One region of the Paenibacillus ilasis genome, then DNA from elsewhere that is predicted to be linked to it. Evidence: a T-box and tRNA genes for the amino acid it is inferred to sense, from the RefSeq annotation. Region 1 holds a T-box; the other holds one or more tRNA genes.
The links. A T-box is a leader RNA that pairs with one kind of tRNA and senses whether it is charged. The one in region 1 lies ahead of ACETK5_RS24400 (valine--tRNA ligase), so its partner is inferred to be a tRNA-Val.
Positions count from the first base shown of each region.

Region 2: it encodes a tRNA-Val, which carries the amino acid that the T-box ahead of ACETK5_RS24400 (valine--tRNA ligase) is inferred to sense. The anticodon was not compared.

Region 1 is NZ_JBHDJG010000003.1:27,685-35,675, reverse strand. Features, by position in the region: gene hemL (glutamate-1-semialdehyde 2,1-aminomutase) at 1-441, shown strand, start outside; gene ACETK5_RS24410 (RluA family pseudouridine synthase) at 438-1,346, shown strand; gene ACETK5_RS24405 (LysM peptidoglycan-binding domain-containing protein) at 1,511-2,869, shown strand; T-box leader at 3,120-3,418, shown strand; gene ACETK5_RS24400 (valine--tRNA ligase) at 3,529-6,198, shown strand; gene ACETK5_RS24395 (bifunctional folylpolyglutamate synthase/dihydrofolate synthase) at 6,206-7,609, shown strand; gene murC (UDP-N-acetylmuramate--L-alanine ligase) at 7,616-7,991, shown strand, end outside.
Region 2 is NZ_JBHDJG010000001.1:4,069,876-4,077,866, reverse strand. Features, by position in the region: gene ACETK5_RS18475 (hypothetical protein) at 1-859, shown strand, start outside; gene ACETK5_RS18470 (hypothetical protein) at 1,592-2,275, shown strand; gene ACETK5_RS18465 (accessory gene regulator ArgB-like protein) at 2,211-2,759, shown strand; gene ACETK5_RS18460 (cyclic lactone autoinducer peptide) at 2,737-2,877, shown strand; gene ACETK5_RS18455 (hypothetical protein) at 3,296-3,469, opposite strand; gene ACETK5_RS18450 (acyltransferase family protein) at 4,176-5,228, shown strand; gene ACETK5_RS18445 (hypothetical protein) at 5,380-5,601, shown strand; tRNA gene ACETK5_RS18440 (tRNA-Val) at 5,754-5,826, opposite strand; gene ACETK5_RS18435 (hypothetical protein) at 5,962-6,225, shown strand; gene ACETK5_RS18430 (GNAT family N-acetyltransferase) at 6,573-7,016, shown strand; gene ACETK5_RS18425 (DUF3892 domain-containing protein) at 7,103-7,336, opposite strand; gene ACETK5_RS18420 (MBL fold metallo-hydrolase) at 7,399-7,991, opposite strand, start outside.

The DNA of each region.
Region 1 (7,991 bases):
AAGCGTGAGCTGATGGATCAGATTGCTCCGGCAGGGCCGATCTATCAAGCAGGAACGTTAAGCGGAAATCCGCTCGCCATGGCGGCCGGCTACACCACCCTGAAGCTGTTGACGCCTGCTGTTTATGAACAGCTGGAGGAACGGGGAGCCCGCCTTCAGGCAGGATTTGAGCGTAACGCTCAAGAATTCGGTATCCCGCTTACGATCAATCGGATCGGGTCCATGGTATGTCCTTTCTTCACGAATACGCCGGTCGTCAATTTCGATACGGCCAAGACTAGTGATCTGGATCGTTTCCGTCGATATTTTGCAGCGATGGTGCAAGAGGGAGTCAGCGTACCTCCTTCCCAGTTCGAGGGCATGTTCATCTCGGGAGCTCATACGGTGGAAGATATCGATGCTACCATCGAAGCCAACTACAACGCCTTCAAGAGCCTATGAGCTACGGGGGCAATTGGAGCAAACGCGGCGAATGGCTGGAGATGACGCCGGGCAAGGCGCTGCTTAGTCAGCCGGATCGGAACGAGGCCGCTGCCAAGTGGCTTATGGAAACGGTCGGTATGCCCGAGAAGCTGTATCGCAAGCTTCAACATGAACAGGGGATACAATGGAGAGGGGACCGGCTTCGGCTGGTCCTTTTTCCTTATCGGGATTACGGCATTGAACCGAGATGGCAGGAGCTTGATGTATTGTACGAGGACGATTTCTGCCTGGTCGTGAACAAACCGGCCGGCATGGCGGTCCATCCGGACAACGAGAGCCGGGAGACGACACTGAATCATGTGGTAGCCGCATATTACGAAGCCGAAGGAATTCATACGGCAGTCCGGCATATTCATCGGCTGGATAAGGATACAACCGGTCCCGTACTGTACGCCAAGAATGAATATGCGCAGCTCAAGCTTGACGAGGACATGCGGGAGAAGAAGATCGTCCGGATGTACGCGGCTATCGTTCAGGGAAGGGTCTCGCAGGATCTGAGGAGAATTGATCTGCCGATAGGCAAAGACCGCTATCATGCAAGCCGCCGGAGGGTGTCATTAACCGGGCAGGCTGCGATCACGCATATTCTCTCATCTGATGTGTATCCCAAAGCCAGCCTGCTGCAAATTCGCCTGGAAACCGGCCGTACGCATCAGATCCGGGTGCATTTAAGTCATATGGGACATCCTCTTCTGGGAGATTCCTTGTACGGAGGACCAGGGGTGTTTCCGCGCCAAGCGCTGCATGGCGAGCGTCTGTTGTTTACTCATCCTCTCTCGGGTGAGAGGATTGAGGTGAATGCGCCTTGGCCTCAGGATATGATGGAGTTAAGAGAGCGGATCATAGAGGCATCTGACCGATAAGAAATACTTGCAAAATCCTGAATGAACCTGTAACTTTCACGCACAAATCGCAAAAAAGTCATGCTCTCCTATTTTCGGCATATAGATAAATTGAGTGGCAAAACTTAGGCTCATGCCGTGATAACAGATCACGGATAGTATATGCCAAAAAGGAGGACATTCCCGTGTTTGACCAGTCCTACGGATTGCGGTTCGATATTTACGAGCGTATTAATTTAACGGAAGATTTGCCGGGAATCGAAGAATTGGAAGAGGCGGAGTTGATCCCGCATATTCAGGTGATCAGCCAGCAGGACCAGGCCACGCTTCGGGGTCATCTGCTTCTTGCAGGCCTGTATAAAGGTGACACCGAAGCAGGAGAGACGGAGCCGCTCGAACACTGGATTCCGGTCGAAATCACGGTCCCGCTGAACCGGGTATCATCATTGGATGACATCGCCGTCGAGATCGAGAATTTTGACGTGGATTTGTTATCCAAGCGCAGCTTGAACATTACGGGGGTTCTGTCGCTCAAAGGAATTCAGGCGGCAGCTCCGGGAGCCCGTGACCAAGTATGGGCCAATGAGGAATTCACAGTGGTACATGCTCCTGAAGCGAATGATTTTTATTCGAACGGAGAGCAGCAGTTCGCAGCCAACCCGTATGACCAGCTTCATGGCGGTGGTGCTAATGCAGATGCTAACTCGGGTTCACCTTCTTTCTTCAACGAGACTCAGCCCAAAGCCCAAGAGTTAGAGACGGATGCGCGCACACAGCAGTATCTGGCATCCTGGGCACAGTATGAGAACCAAACACGGGATTCACAGGACTCTGACAGCAGCGTAAGCATCTCCAGTGCTCCTGAAGCCCGGGATACGGTCGAATATGCCTTACATAACGAGACGGAAGCTCAGGCAGCTGAGCCGTCGATTCCAAGTGTATGGCAATTCGAACGGGCTGCCGCCCAGCCGGATCCGGAACCGGAAGATCCAGCAGCCGGTTTCCCGGGTGTCGTTGAGCGTAAGGGCGAAGAAGTTGAAGCCGTACCGGTACTGGAATCATCGGAAACGGAGGAGATCCAGTCTGTTTTTGCTGAGGAAGCAGTGCCTTCGGAGAATATGGATGATATAACGGAGGAGGTTTCCGTTAAAGCCGAAGAGGTTCCGACCAAGCCGGAGTTAAAGGTGGCCTTCAACACGAAGAACAGCAGCACAAACAGCACATCGGGTGTAGGCTTCTCTTCTTTGCTTCAATCGAGCAGAACGGTCCAGGATCAGGAGCAAGCTGCTCGAGACGAGGAAGAGGCAATCGAAGAATCGGTGGATTCCGCATCGGCCGAGGATGTGGAATGGAAGAGTCTGTTCCTGGGCAACCGCCGCGAGGAAACGCCGTTCCGCAAGGTACGGATGTGCATTGTTCAGCGTGAGGAGACACTCGACGTGATAGCCGAGCGTTATCAACTGACGCCACGAGAGCTTTTGTTATACAACCGCATGTCCGAGCAGAATGTGGAAGAAGGCCAGGTATTATACATTCCCCAGTAATCGGCGGGGAGAGCCATCGCGTAAGAACCAGCAGGTCAAGGTAGGAAATCCTTGGCCTGCTTTTTGTTTGGCGGGGATTTGGTTAGGAGAAGAGAGGGATGGGACGAGCTGGGGCGTCTTTTTACAACGTATAAGATTTATTAGGATCGACAGGTATGATGTCTAGATCGTTCGGAAACACTCGAAATATTGACTATATGCAACAACCACGGTATATTTGAATAGAATATGTACAGGTATTTCATAAGCTAGAACAACGTTGAACGGGAAGAGTAGGAAGGTATGGCCTTCAGAGAGCGGAATTGCTATCAAGCGCTGTGAGATTCCGCAGGAACCAGCTTGCCGAAGTCGCCCCGGAGTTGCGGACTTGAGATAGAGTAGGGATTGATTGCTACCCTGGTTAGAGTTCGCCGGCCGCAGCCGTTATCTGTGTAAAGTGTCGTGCTTGATCGTAAGCCTTTCATGTTCTTCATGGGAGGACACGATGGATGAATCATGTAAGCACGAAACAAAGGTGGTACCGCGAGAGAACAGTCTTTCGTCCTTTGAGGACGAAGGGCTTTTTTTGTTTCACGCCAACTATGATATCCATGCCACGCCCGGAGGCTAAAACATTTCGGGTTGGCAAAACTGATTAACAGTATCGGAGGTACGAAAATATGGATCAAAAACAAAACCAATCCCAGTTAGAAATGCCGACGACGTATGATCCGAAGGCAGCCGAACAAAAATGGTATCCGTATTGGAAGGAAGGCGGCTTTTTTGAAGCCGGCAAACGACGGGACGCGGAGCCTTACACGATTGTTATTCCTCCTCCTAACGTTACGGGCATGCTCCATATCGGCCATGCGCTTGACTTTACGCTGCAGGACATCCTGATTCGCGTGAAGCGGATGCAGGGCTACGATGCGCTGTGGCTCCCCGGCTCCGACCATGCGGGCATCGCCACGCAAACCAAGGTCGAACAGAAGCTGCGCGAAGAAGGCGTTACCCGATACGATCTGGGACGTGAACAATTCCTAGAGAAAGTGTGGGAATGGAAAGATCTATATGCGAATACGATTCGTAACCAATGGTCCAAGATCGGCCTGTCCCTTGATTACTCCAGAGAACGTTTCACGCTCGACGAGGGGTTATCGGAAGCGGTTCGGGAAGTATTCGTCAAGCTCTACGATAAAGGGCTCATCTACCGCGGAAAACGCATCATCAACTGGGACCCGGCTGCCCGCACGGCTTTGTCCGATATTGAAGTGGAGTACAAAGAGGTCAACGGCCATTTGTATCACCTGCAATATCCGCTGAAGGACGGCAGCGGCTCCATTACCGTAGCAACGACCCGTCCGGAGACCATGCTCGGCGATACGGCCGTCGCCGTTCATCCGGAAGACGAGCGCTATAAAGACATGATCGGCAAGACATTGGTGCTGCCTATCGTAGGCCGCGAGATTCCGGTTATTGCCGATGAGTATGTGGAGAAGGATTTCGGCAGCGGAGCGGTTAAAATTACGCCGGCGCATGATCCGAATGACTTCGAGATGGGTTTGAGACATGACCTGCCGCAAATCACCGTAATGGATGAATCCGGGACGATGAATGAGTTTGCCGGCAAGTACCAAGGTCTTGACCGGAGCGAATGCCGCAAGCAGATCGTAAACGATATGAAGGAATCTGGCGTACTGCTCCGCATCGAAGATCATGTCCATCAGGTTGGCCATAGCGAAAGATCCGGCGCAGTGGTCGAGCCTTATCTGTCCACGCAATGGTTCGTTAAGATGCAGCCGCTTGCGGAAGCAGCCGTGGATGCGCAGAAATCCGGCAAGGGCGTTAACTTCGTGCCTGACCGGTTCGAGAGAACCTACCTGCACTGGATGGAGAATGTTCGCGATTGGTGTATTTCTCGTCAATTGTGGTGGGGCCACCGGATTCCGGCTTGGTATTCAGAATCCACGGGCGAAGTGGTTGTTGCCATGAATGAAGAGGAAGCGCGCGCGAAGCTGGGCAAGGACGATCTGAGACAAGATGAGGATGTGCTGGATACCTGGTTCAGCTCCGCATTATGGCCGTTCTCGACCATGGGCTGGCCGAATCTGGACAGCGAGGATTTCAAACGTTATTATCCGACCAGCGTTCTCGTAACGGGTTATGATATTATTCCGTTCTGGGTATCGCGGATGATTTTCCAAGGGCTTGAATTTACGGATCAAATGCCGTTCAAAGATACGCTTATCCATGGTCTGGTCCGGGATAGCGAAGGCCGCAAGATGTCCAAGTCGCTCGGCAACGGTATCGACCCGCTCGAGGTTATTGAACAGTATGGCGCAGATGCCATGCGTTATATGATATCGACCGGCAGTACGCCGGGCCAGGATCTTCGTTTCCGCTGGGAACGCGTGGAGCAAGCGCGTAACTTCGCGAACAAGATCTGGAATGCATCACGCTTTGCGCTCATGAACCTGGAGGGCTTCACGGCGGCGGATATCGACATTTCCGGAGAGCTGGGGACGGCCGACCGGTGGATTTTACACCGTCTGAACGAAACTTCCCGCGACATTACGCGTCTAATTGATGCCTACGAATTTGGCGAAACCGGTCGACTGCTCTACAATTTCATCTGGGATGATCTGTGCGACTGGTATATTGAGTTTGCCAAGCTGTCCCTGTATGGCGAGGATCAAGCGGCCAAGAAAAAGACGCAGTCGGTGCTTGCCTATGTACTGGACCGCACGATGCGTTTGATCCATCCGTTCATGCCGTTCATCTCCGAAGAGATCTGGCAGCATTTGCCGCATGAAGGCGAGACGGTAATGTTGGCTTCATGGCCGACCTATGACGAGGCATTTGAGAATACGGAAGCCGTTACCGAAATGAACCTGCTGATGGATGTCATCCGAGCTGTACGAAACATCCGGGCGGAAGTAAACGTACCGATGAGCAAAAAAGTGGAACTGCAATTGAAGCCGGTAAGCGGGCAAATTGCCAGCATTATCGATCGCAATGCGGATTATATTCGCCGCTTCTGCAACACGTCGGAATATCAGTCCTCCCTTGCCCTTGAGGCGCCGGATAAGGCGATGACCGCTGTGGTTACAGGTGTTGAAATGTATCTGCCGCTTGCCGGGTTGATCGATATCGCTCAGGAGATCACACGTCTGGAGAAGGAAATTCAGCACTTGAACAGCGAAGTCGAGCGTGTGGAGAAGAAGCTGAACAATCCTGGTTTCGTATCGAAAGCACCGGAAAAGGTGATTGAAGAAGAACGGGCGAAGCTTGCGGATTACTCGGACAAACGCAGTAAAGTGATCGCGCGCATCGAAGAATTGAGAGGCTGAGGGCAAGATGAATCTGGACCAGAAGGTGAGAACGATGGTTGATCATTCGGCAGCAGCAGCTGCAGCTCCGTTCCATACCTATGAAGAAGCGGTAGCTTGGATCAACGGGCTGATTCCGTTTGGAATCCGCCCCGGCATGGATAGAATTCAGCGATTGATGGAGCTGCTGGGCCATCCGGAACGGCGGTTGAAATTTATTCACGTGGCCGGAACGAATGGAAAAGGCTCCACATGCGCTTTTTTAACAAAGGTTCTGCTTCAAGGGGGATTCACGGTTGGCACCTATACGTCCCCCTATATTACGAAGTTTACCAATCGGTTTCAGTATAACGGCGAAGACATACCGGAAGAGACGCTGCTGGCGCTCGCGAATCGCTTAGAACCGCTTGTTGCCGAAGTTGCGAGCTCCGGGCTCGGATCACCAACGATGTTTGAGGTGTCCACCGCCCTAGCGATCCTGTATTATGGCGAGGTATCTTATCCGGACGTGGTGGTGTGGGAGACGGGACTTGGCGGTCGCCTTGACGTGACCAATATCGTTCATCCCATCATTTCGGTGATCACGAATATCGGAATGGACCATACCGACGTTCTGGGTGATACCATTCAGGAGATCGCGACGGAGAAGGCCGGCATTATCAAGCCCGGAGTCCCTGTGGTGAGCACGGTAACTCAGCCTGAGGCTGTCGAAATTCTGAAACAAACGGTAGAAAAAAACCGTACAAGTTTGTATCTCGTAGATGAACAATTCTCCTATGAGCGGTTGCGTGGGGACGAAGAAAGCCAGACTTTCCGTTTTAAGGGTCCTTTCCGGGACATGGATCTGGACATCTCAATGCAGGGCGAGCACCAATGTGCCAATGCCGCGCTTGCCATGATGACGCTGGAAGTGCTTCGCCAGTACATGGCTTTTATCGTGGATGAAGAAGAATTGCGCACAGGGTTTAAGGATACTTTCTGGGCGGGAAGACTGGAACAAGTGCAGTCCTCCCCTCGGATTGTTCTCGATGGTGCGCACAACCCCGAAGGGGCTGAAACCTTGGCCAAAAGCTTGCCGCAGATCTATAAGTATCGGAAACTGAACTTAATGATGGGAATGCTGGCAAATAAGCATCATGAATCGTATTTGCAGCATATACTGCCAATAGTGGATACGCTTATCCTGACTGAACCGGATTTCCGGAAGAAACTGGACGCCAAGGCGCTTGGTGACATCGTAGAGCAGGTAAGGGAGAAATACGCCAAACATACACTGCAAATCATCATAGAACCAAATTGGAAAAACGCACTTGAAGAGTTGAAGTCACGGACGGAAGCGGAGGATCTTGGGGTGGTGTCGGGCACGTTGTACCTGATTGCCGACGTGCGTTCCAACCTCCTGGGCCTTTCCGATTCTGAAAAAGGTTGGTGATATCTGTTGAATACATCGGAACATGTTCATTTTATAGGAATTGGCGGCTACGGGATGAGCGCCATTGCAAGAGTTATGCTGGAGATGGGTTATAAAGTCACGGGTTCTGACGTGGCATCGCAAGAATTGACAGAAAAGCTGGCGGCCAAGGGCGCCAAAATATACATCGGACATACTGCCGAGCAAGTCCAGGGCGCTGACCTTGTGGTTTACTCCACGGCATTGTCCAGAGACAACGTGGAACGGGTCGAAGCAGAGAAGCTGAACATTCCTGTCCTTCACCGTGCGCAGATGCTGGCACGTCTTTTGAACGAACGCAAAGGCGTCGCCGTAGCGGGTGCGCATGGCAAGACAACCACTTCATCCATGATTGCGCTCGTGA
Region 2 (7,991 bases), on a different contig from region 1:
ATTTGAATGGATGTTCGGCGAGGGGAGCGGGTGGCTGATGGTTCTCTCCTTACTGGCCATGTTCGTTCCGATTCTGCTCATGATGGTGTACCTCCGTTATATTCCATCCTTCGAGCAGTATCTGGAAAAGCTGGCTCACAGCGAAGCGGGAAAAGGGCGAGAGCGCGGACGGTTTGACAGGTTATTGGCCAAAATCGTAAGCCGTTCGCGTACAGAGCAGGCATGTTTTCGGTTATCTGCCAGCATGTTGAAGAACGAGAGAGAATTCAAGCTGAAGGTGTATCCTACACTCGGATTGTCCGTACTGCTGCCCTATTTGTTCTTTTTCTCCACGATCCGCAACTCCTCTCTGACGGAAATCGGCAGGGGATCGTCGTACTATGTGCTGCAGGTCATGCTCATCATGATTGTAACGGTCGTGATGATGCTGAAATTCTCAGGGAAGCCCAAGGCTTTCTGGTTGTTTGGGGCAGCCCCGATGTCAAACATGAGTCCCTTATACCAAGGTGCTTTAAAGGCTTTTGCTATAAAAATGTTCCTACCGTTGTTCGCTGTGAATGCGATTCTATTCCTGATCCTGTTCGGTATCCGGATTTTCCCGGATGTTCTCATCATATTCCTTACCGGCTTGGTGTTGATTCCTCTAACAGCCAAGGCAGTTCTGCGCAATCCGCCGTTCTCTCAAGCGTTTCATATGGCTCAGCAGAAAGACGGCTGGTGGGTGCTGCTATTCATGATTGTAGTGGGTGGATTATGCGGTTTGCATTATGTAAGCAGCACGTTTCCCTATGGTATGTTGGCATATATCCTACTGCTGCTCGTTGCCAATGGCTTGGCATGGACCAAGCTGTATAGGTAAGTTGGGGAATGGCAGGAAGAGCAGAGGGAAGATGAGGGGGTGCTAACAAGAAGGGGCACCAACCTCTTTAGATGGTCGTGGATGGAGAAGGGAAGGGGCAGTTGATGGCGATGCCTCTTCTTTGATTTTTTTAGATAATTGTATTTTTGCATGTTATAGCAGTTGAATAAGAATGTATGTTCGTATATAATGGAATTATAGCAAATTAACTTCCTATTTCACTCTTCACCTCATAGATCCATGATGGATTCCCCCACTTATGTATTTTATTACCTGTTGTTATGCCTTCCAGGCCTTATATAATCGAATTAGATGATGTCAGGATGTTAAATGGTAGAAACTGAGTTTATTCTGGCTTAGTCATATTCACAAGGTCGTGGATTCTTGATAACTAAAGCTTGGTTTTCGTTTGGTATATGGAACGTTGCAAGTGGTTGGTGTATAAGTTCTAAGCTGTTCTGTTTTAGAATTTTTGAGCCAAGCCGGAGCTATAAACGACGTTTAAAGTTTGGCATTTTCCATCACAGTTTCCAGACATATAAGAAGTGGCAGGCGCCATCGGAATTGACCTCAAGAATATGCATCATTTAGAACGACTCGATAGAAAACTGAGGGTCTGTCGGTATACCGTTTCTTTATGGACGATATACACACCAGTGTAATCAGGATAAATCGGGAAGTGGCGTAGTACACATTTAACCATTTCTTAGGGTGTAGGGAGGAAAGCTTTGAATGGAAGTTATTTGGTTTATGGTGTTTTCAACATTTGAAACACTGGCGATTTATTCACTAATCATGTCATTGCTTAGATTTAAGACAACAGAATACATATGGCAGGCGTTGATTGTCATGATACTTGCCAACTTACAAAGCTTCATTATGCGCAACGAGCTGCAATTGGATTTTCTCGCCCCTCTCATTACCGTGCTGATCTTCGTTTTCTTATTTTCTGCCATTATTAAGATTCCAGTTATCTGGTCGGCGATATGTACCATTATTGGATACATGCTTTATGCGTTGGTACAGACGGCCTATTTGACAACGATATTCGGATCGATTGACTCCATTCAGACCGATCATGCCAATGGTTATATTCTTCAAATCCTGTCAGGAGCGACAGGACTTTTGATATCCTGGATTATGTACAGATTTGGTATTGGGTTTAAGTATGATCTGGAAAAGCTGCGCATTAAATTTGAACATGTTCTACTGATCGCTTTGATTATCGTGGTGCTGATATTAATTGCGATTCTATTTTACCTCAACCGTTTATGGCTGCATCTTCTCTTCTTTGGAATAACATTTGGAATCTTCTTGTATTATGCCATCAATACAGAGGAGCGAGATTCTTATGATCATAGAAGGAATATCAAAGCGGATAGCGGAGGGGATCAAACGCCAGGTACCCGACCATAAGTCCTCTGTTCCTGTTTTAAGCCATGCCATCGCCATCATTTTAAACGTATTGTTTATTGTGGTCTTCACGCTAGTTATCTCTATATTAACGGGTAACGTGAAGCAGGCTGTTTTAGCCTTGATGGGTTTCGCGATATTAAGGCAATTTTCAGGAGGGTATCACCTTAAGACGGGGGCCGGCTGCATTGCATTCACGACAGCATTATTCACCCTGGTATCTTTTGTAGATTTTGATACCGAAGGTGTGCTCATCCTTAATGCTCTCAGTCTGTTGCTGGTGATGGTGTTCGCTCCCAGCCGAATCGAGAGGCAGTCCCGAATACCGAAGAAGCATTACGCAAAACTCCGCATGATTAGCAGTCTCATTGTTATGTTTAATTTTGGACTTCAGTCCCCAACATTGGCTGTCATATATTTGGTCCAGGCTATTAGTTTATTACGCTGGAAAGGAGGACAAGCTCATGTTATGGATCCACAGGATTAGACATCGGTTGTTTTCTTTTATCGCATCTGCTCTGACGATGGTAGCCGTATTCGTAGTGAATACAGCAAGTCCCGTATTTGTGTACAGCGGAGAGACACCGGAAGAACTTTTGAAATAAGCCATGATCCTATCCGTAAGGGGACTGAGGTACGTTTTAGTTATGATATAGATAAACGATGTATGAATAAGTCGGTTATGGTTTCCGGTACCTTTCTAGGTACCGTTTTTTTATATGGATAAGTGGAAGTTTGGTGTCGTTTGATCTTTCGATGCGTACGTCACTTATGAAAACAAACAAAAGGGGCATTATTTAACACGTTTTTTATATCTACAAGCATTGTGATGTCGTGGGATAGTATCTACTGTTGATGATTTTAGAATTACTGATGCAAGATATTGTTTTTAAGAATGATAACATATTAAATTTACTCACCGATAGCTATTTTAAATTGTGTGTCAGTATTCGACAATTCAGTAATGATATAAAGAAGCAGAAGTAGAGGAACCCTGTCAGCAAAACGCCAGCAGAGGCTTTTCTATGTTTTTGTAAACTGGATTGTATAAGGTTCATTGAAATTATTAAAGCCGTTATCAAGTACTCTAAAATAAATTTTCTCCCCAGGTTTGGCGTTCCAACTAATAGATTCAGGATATCCTCTTCCGTTGCCATTGAGCATATCTATATGGGTCCCTTCACCGTCTGCTTTCATCTTAATAACTCCACGCACTATATCGAAATTGGCAGGTGGCGTTACCATAACAGTGTATGTTAGCGTGTGTGAAATATCAAGATGTAAAAGAATATCAGTTATCAGTTGGCCAACCTTGATCTAACCGTAACATACACCTAACACCGAGTATATAGTGATTTTGGATTACATTGGGATATTATGAACAATAATGGATGTTTCGATTTGTTGATCTACAGATCTATATGTCGAAGTGTGTTAGATTTTGTAAGATCAATCGAGATTTGATCTTTATAATATAGAACAAGCAAAACCCTACCAGCATAATGCTGGCAGGGTGCCATTTTTGTTGATCCAAAATAAAGAATTTTTATACTTGTATTTCAAACCGATTATCGTTGTGATACTGAGCACAGTGTTTCCAATTAGGTTATCACGGCGGTTGGAATTTTTTACCCTGGTCAGGAGGTGAAATTGTTAGAGATTATTCAGGATGGAAAATCGAGGAAAATAGAAGTTTGTTCGTGCTGATAAACAAACCCAGGAGTAGAAGAGATAGGTGGAAAATAGAAACCAGAAACATAAAAAAATATATGGTATTTTTAGCCTCCTTAGCTGATAATTATGATTGTGAACAAACATCAGCTAGGGGGCAATTACTATCAGTAAAGAACAAACGGTAGGAAGTCAGATACAGTTATCGCATAAAAGCAATAACTACAACATCATGCGGTTTTTGGCAGCTGTCTTAGTGATTTTTTCTCATGCTTATCCTCTGACTGCTCATAACGGCGAGTTGTTTTCAAAATTATCGAATGGACAGTGGGATTTAGGATCAATGGCTGTAGCCATATTTTTTACTATCAGCGGCTTTCTAGTAACTCAAAGCTTCGACAAGTCAAATAACTTTTGGACCTTTACTAAATCTAGAGTATTGCGTATTTACCCTGGGTTAATTGCAGCTACGTTTTTTTGTGTTTTTGTTGTTGGTCCCATAGTAACTACTCTGTCTATGAAAGATTATTTAGGCGACGAAAGAACATATGAATACTTAAAAGTGGTTTTCATGTTTCCGATGCATTGGACATTGCCAGGTGTTTTTGAAGATACATTCTCATTTAATAACTCTATTAATGGGTCGTTATGGACAATCCCTTACGAAATTTTGTGTTATGCAATTGTCGCAGTAATCGGAATATTTGGCGCCTTAAAAAGAAAAGAAATTCTTCTGTTTTTATTTGTCTTTTCAATTTACGGTAGACTTTTTTTAAGATCGTATGTCCCAGAAAACATAAGTTGGGTTTATCTCCCATCACTCATTGACTTGTTTCCCTTTTTTGCAAGCGGTATGTTGGTATATTCATATAGGGATAAGATACCATTAAATAAATGGTATGCACTCATATCGTTGGTGTTAATTATCACTAGCATTAAGTTTGGTGGTTTGATCGATGTGTTTACTGTTTGTGGTGGATATCTGATATTTTATCTTTCATACCATAATAAAATTAGATTCCATAATTTTGGGAAGCGCGGTGATTTATCTTATGGTATATACATTTACGCATTTCCTGTACAACAAACAGTAACTTATCTTTGGGGTGCTGGGATACCAGTGATTGCAAACATATTAATTAGTATCCCTGTTGTCCTCGGGCTTGCATTCTTGTCGTGGCATTTTATTGAAAAGCCAGCGATGAAGTTAAAGAATTGGAGTTTTAAAAGCAAGGTAACAAAAGAGGGTTCTGTAGTTGTTTCAAAAGCAAAAACTTTACAGTGAGATTAACCTAAACGTAAGCAGGTCATATGTGGCCTGCTTTTTTTATATGCGTAATAATTTGTTCTATTTAGAGAGAATGGGGGAAAGGGTATGGACGGTGTACAGTCCGAAATGCTAAAAAATCACCAGAGTAGAAACGAAGGTGGACAACATGGATGGAAAATTAGGCAGAGCGATTAATGCTAACGAAACATCAGCAGAAGCACTGGCCTCTGCTAGGTCAGCTCACCATAGATTGAACAAAATTGAGGATGGTAAAAATGGTCTGGCGTACAATGCTCGGTCTACAGCTAATTTTATTGTATCGACATATGTTCAGGTGTTTTCAGATTCGCTTCTATATAACAACAATCGCGTTCATATGCAGCTATAACCAACTGCAATAATATATCGTTCGACATACATACAATCTTCAGCCGATATAGCTTCTAAAAAACTCATTTTACCTACCCTCACTTAATTTTTAGAGCTAATAGTTGCGAATGAAAAAGAAAAGAGCCCTTGCTACGCAAGGGCTCTAGGCTATGATCTGTAGTGGGCTCGAACCACTGACCCCTACCCTGTCAAGATAGTGCTCTCCCAGCTGAGCTAACAGATCATGAAATATTTAAAAAGGTAATTCATATATTACCAGCAGACCATGTGGCTGTCAATGGTTTTCTCGTTATAAAAAATCACATTCCGGTTCAGACTAAATACAGCATGATTTTGCCAATGGAGGAGCGTGAATGGCATGGCAGGTGGGAAATCCCATTATTTCAAACGAGCCGGACTGGTGCTCTCGTTGCTGGGGGTATCTGTACTGGGGAGCGGTTGCAGTATCCCGGAGAGAACGTCGGTGCAGCTGGAGCCGCTGCATGGGCCTGCAGCGCCTGTATTGCTCGATGTTTACGGCCGTTCTGTAGATCAGGACGTTTATTCTAACCAGGGAAGCGGGGCACTGGAGCCGGTGCCGCCGATGGATTCGGTAGATACATTACGCGACCTCCAACCATAAAGGGGTCAGTAACGTTTTGTAACAGATTGATCCTATCAATGTCTTTATCTTTTGCTCAACAATGAGCAGAGCAAACCGTCGGCTCGCAAGCTGACGGTTTGCTGTAAAACGGCCGATGCTATTCCTCATCCCATTTACGGGAATAACCTTTTTTGATCGCCCAAAAAATAGGGTAGATGATGATGGCTGAGATGATAACAGCCCAAAATATCGTGGTTCCCATGCCCATAAGGCCATGCTCCTTTCAAGAAAACGTTAGCTTATACTATACAGGAAAATGATTATTTTGTATAATATCTCGATCTGCGTTATCACAAGGAATTGATTCTACATAAAGAGGTGTTGAAATGGCAGCAGAAATCATAAATGTATCAACAGAAGAGCAGTTGCAGCAGGCGCTGGATATCCGGAAGGATGTCTTCGTGCTTGAACAGAAGGTTCCGATTGACCTGGAGATTGATGATTACGATCGCCTCGAATCCGATGCGCATCATATCTTGATCAAATCAGAGGGACAGTACGCGGCAACCGGACGCATCACCTATTACAATAAGGATTCCGCCAAAATGCAGCGAATCGCAGTACGTAAGCCATTCCGTTCCAAAGGGATAGGGCGTGTGCTCATGATGGCATTGGAAGCGCAGGCGCGTGAATTGAAACTGCAGTATTCCGTGCTGGATGCGCAGGTGCAAGCGGAGGCATTTTATCGCAAGCTGGGGTATGAAACGATTTCGGACGAGCCGTTTGATGATGCTGGCATTCCCCACGTTCGTATGAAAAAGGAACTGTAGGCTTCTTAACTATAAGGTGCTAATGATCCCATCGTTCTAAAAAGAAAAGACCTCGAGTATCGACTCGAGGTCTTTTTAGGCATGAATTAAAAGTTTGGCAAATTATCCAGGTTGTTGCTGGGATCGCCATCCGCATTGGAACGAAGATGTTCGTCTCCGTCACGTCCACGGAATACGTTCAGGTTTTTAATTTCTTTATTCTTGGCCATCTGTTGAGCTGTCTTGTAGTCAACGACACTACCGTTATCCAGTTTAAGTTCGATGATGTCGCCATCGCCATTTTTACGGACGGCTACGACTTCTTGTTGTGCATTATCCAAATGAATCGCCTCCCGGCATTAGTGTTCCCGGGAAACCTCATAAACTATTCATCTATATTGTTCTACAATTCGTACACCCGCTGCTGCTCCACAAATTCCATGATGCCGGTCTTGCCAATGAAAGCTTCGACCTCATCGCTGTAATGCATGAGATAGGTGCGTTCCTGAATTTCTTCAGGGAGGCTCAGCAGTTCATCCAGTGTCGTATGAACCTCGCCCGGGCCCTGCAGCTGACATTCGTGCAGAATCACTTCACAATCCCGCTCATTCACCAATTGGTTGAGCAGTATAGGATCGAATACCATGTCAGCACTGTAAAAAATCCGGTCATTCAGATAAAGCGAATAGCTGTCCTTGCCGGGAATATGCTGCGTATGAATCAACTCTACCGAGATCCCTGATGAAATATTGGCCTTTACTCCCGGTTTCAAAGGGCGTACGTCAAATACATCATCCAGGGAGGAGATATGTCCCTGTTGATATAAGCCGCCTTTGAGTGAATGTTCCCATATCGGTTCCACCAGCGATTCAGCAATGTAGAGCGGGAGCTTGCGGTTGTATTTCATTTTCATAATAAAAGCCAGCTCCTCAAGTCCGCCTACATGGTCAGCATGAATGTGAGTGATAAGCACGGCATCCATATCGTTAAATGTTT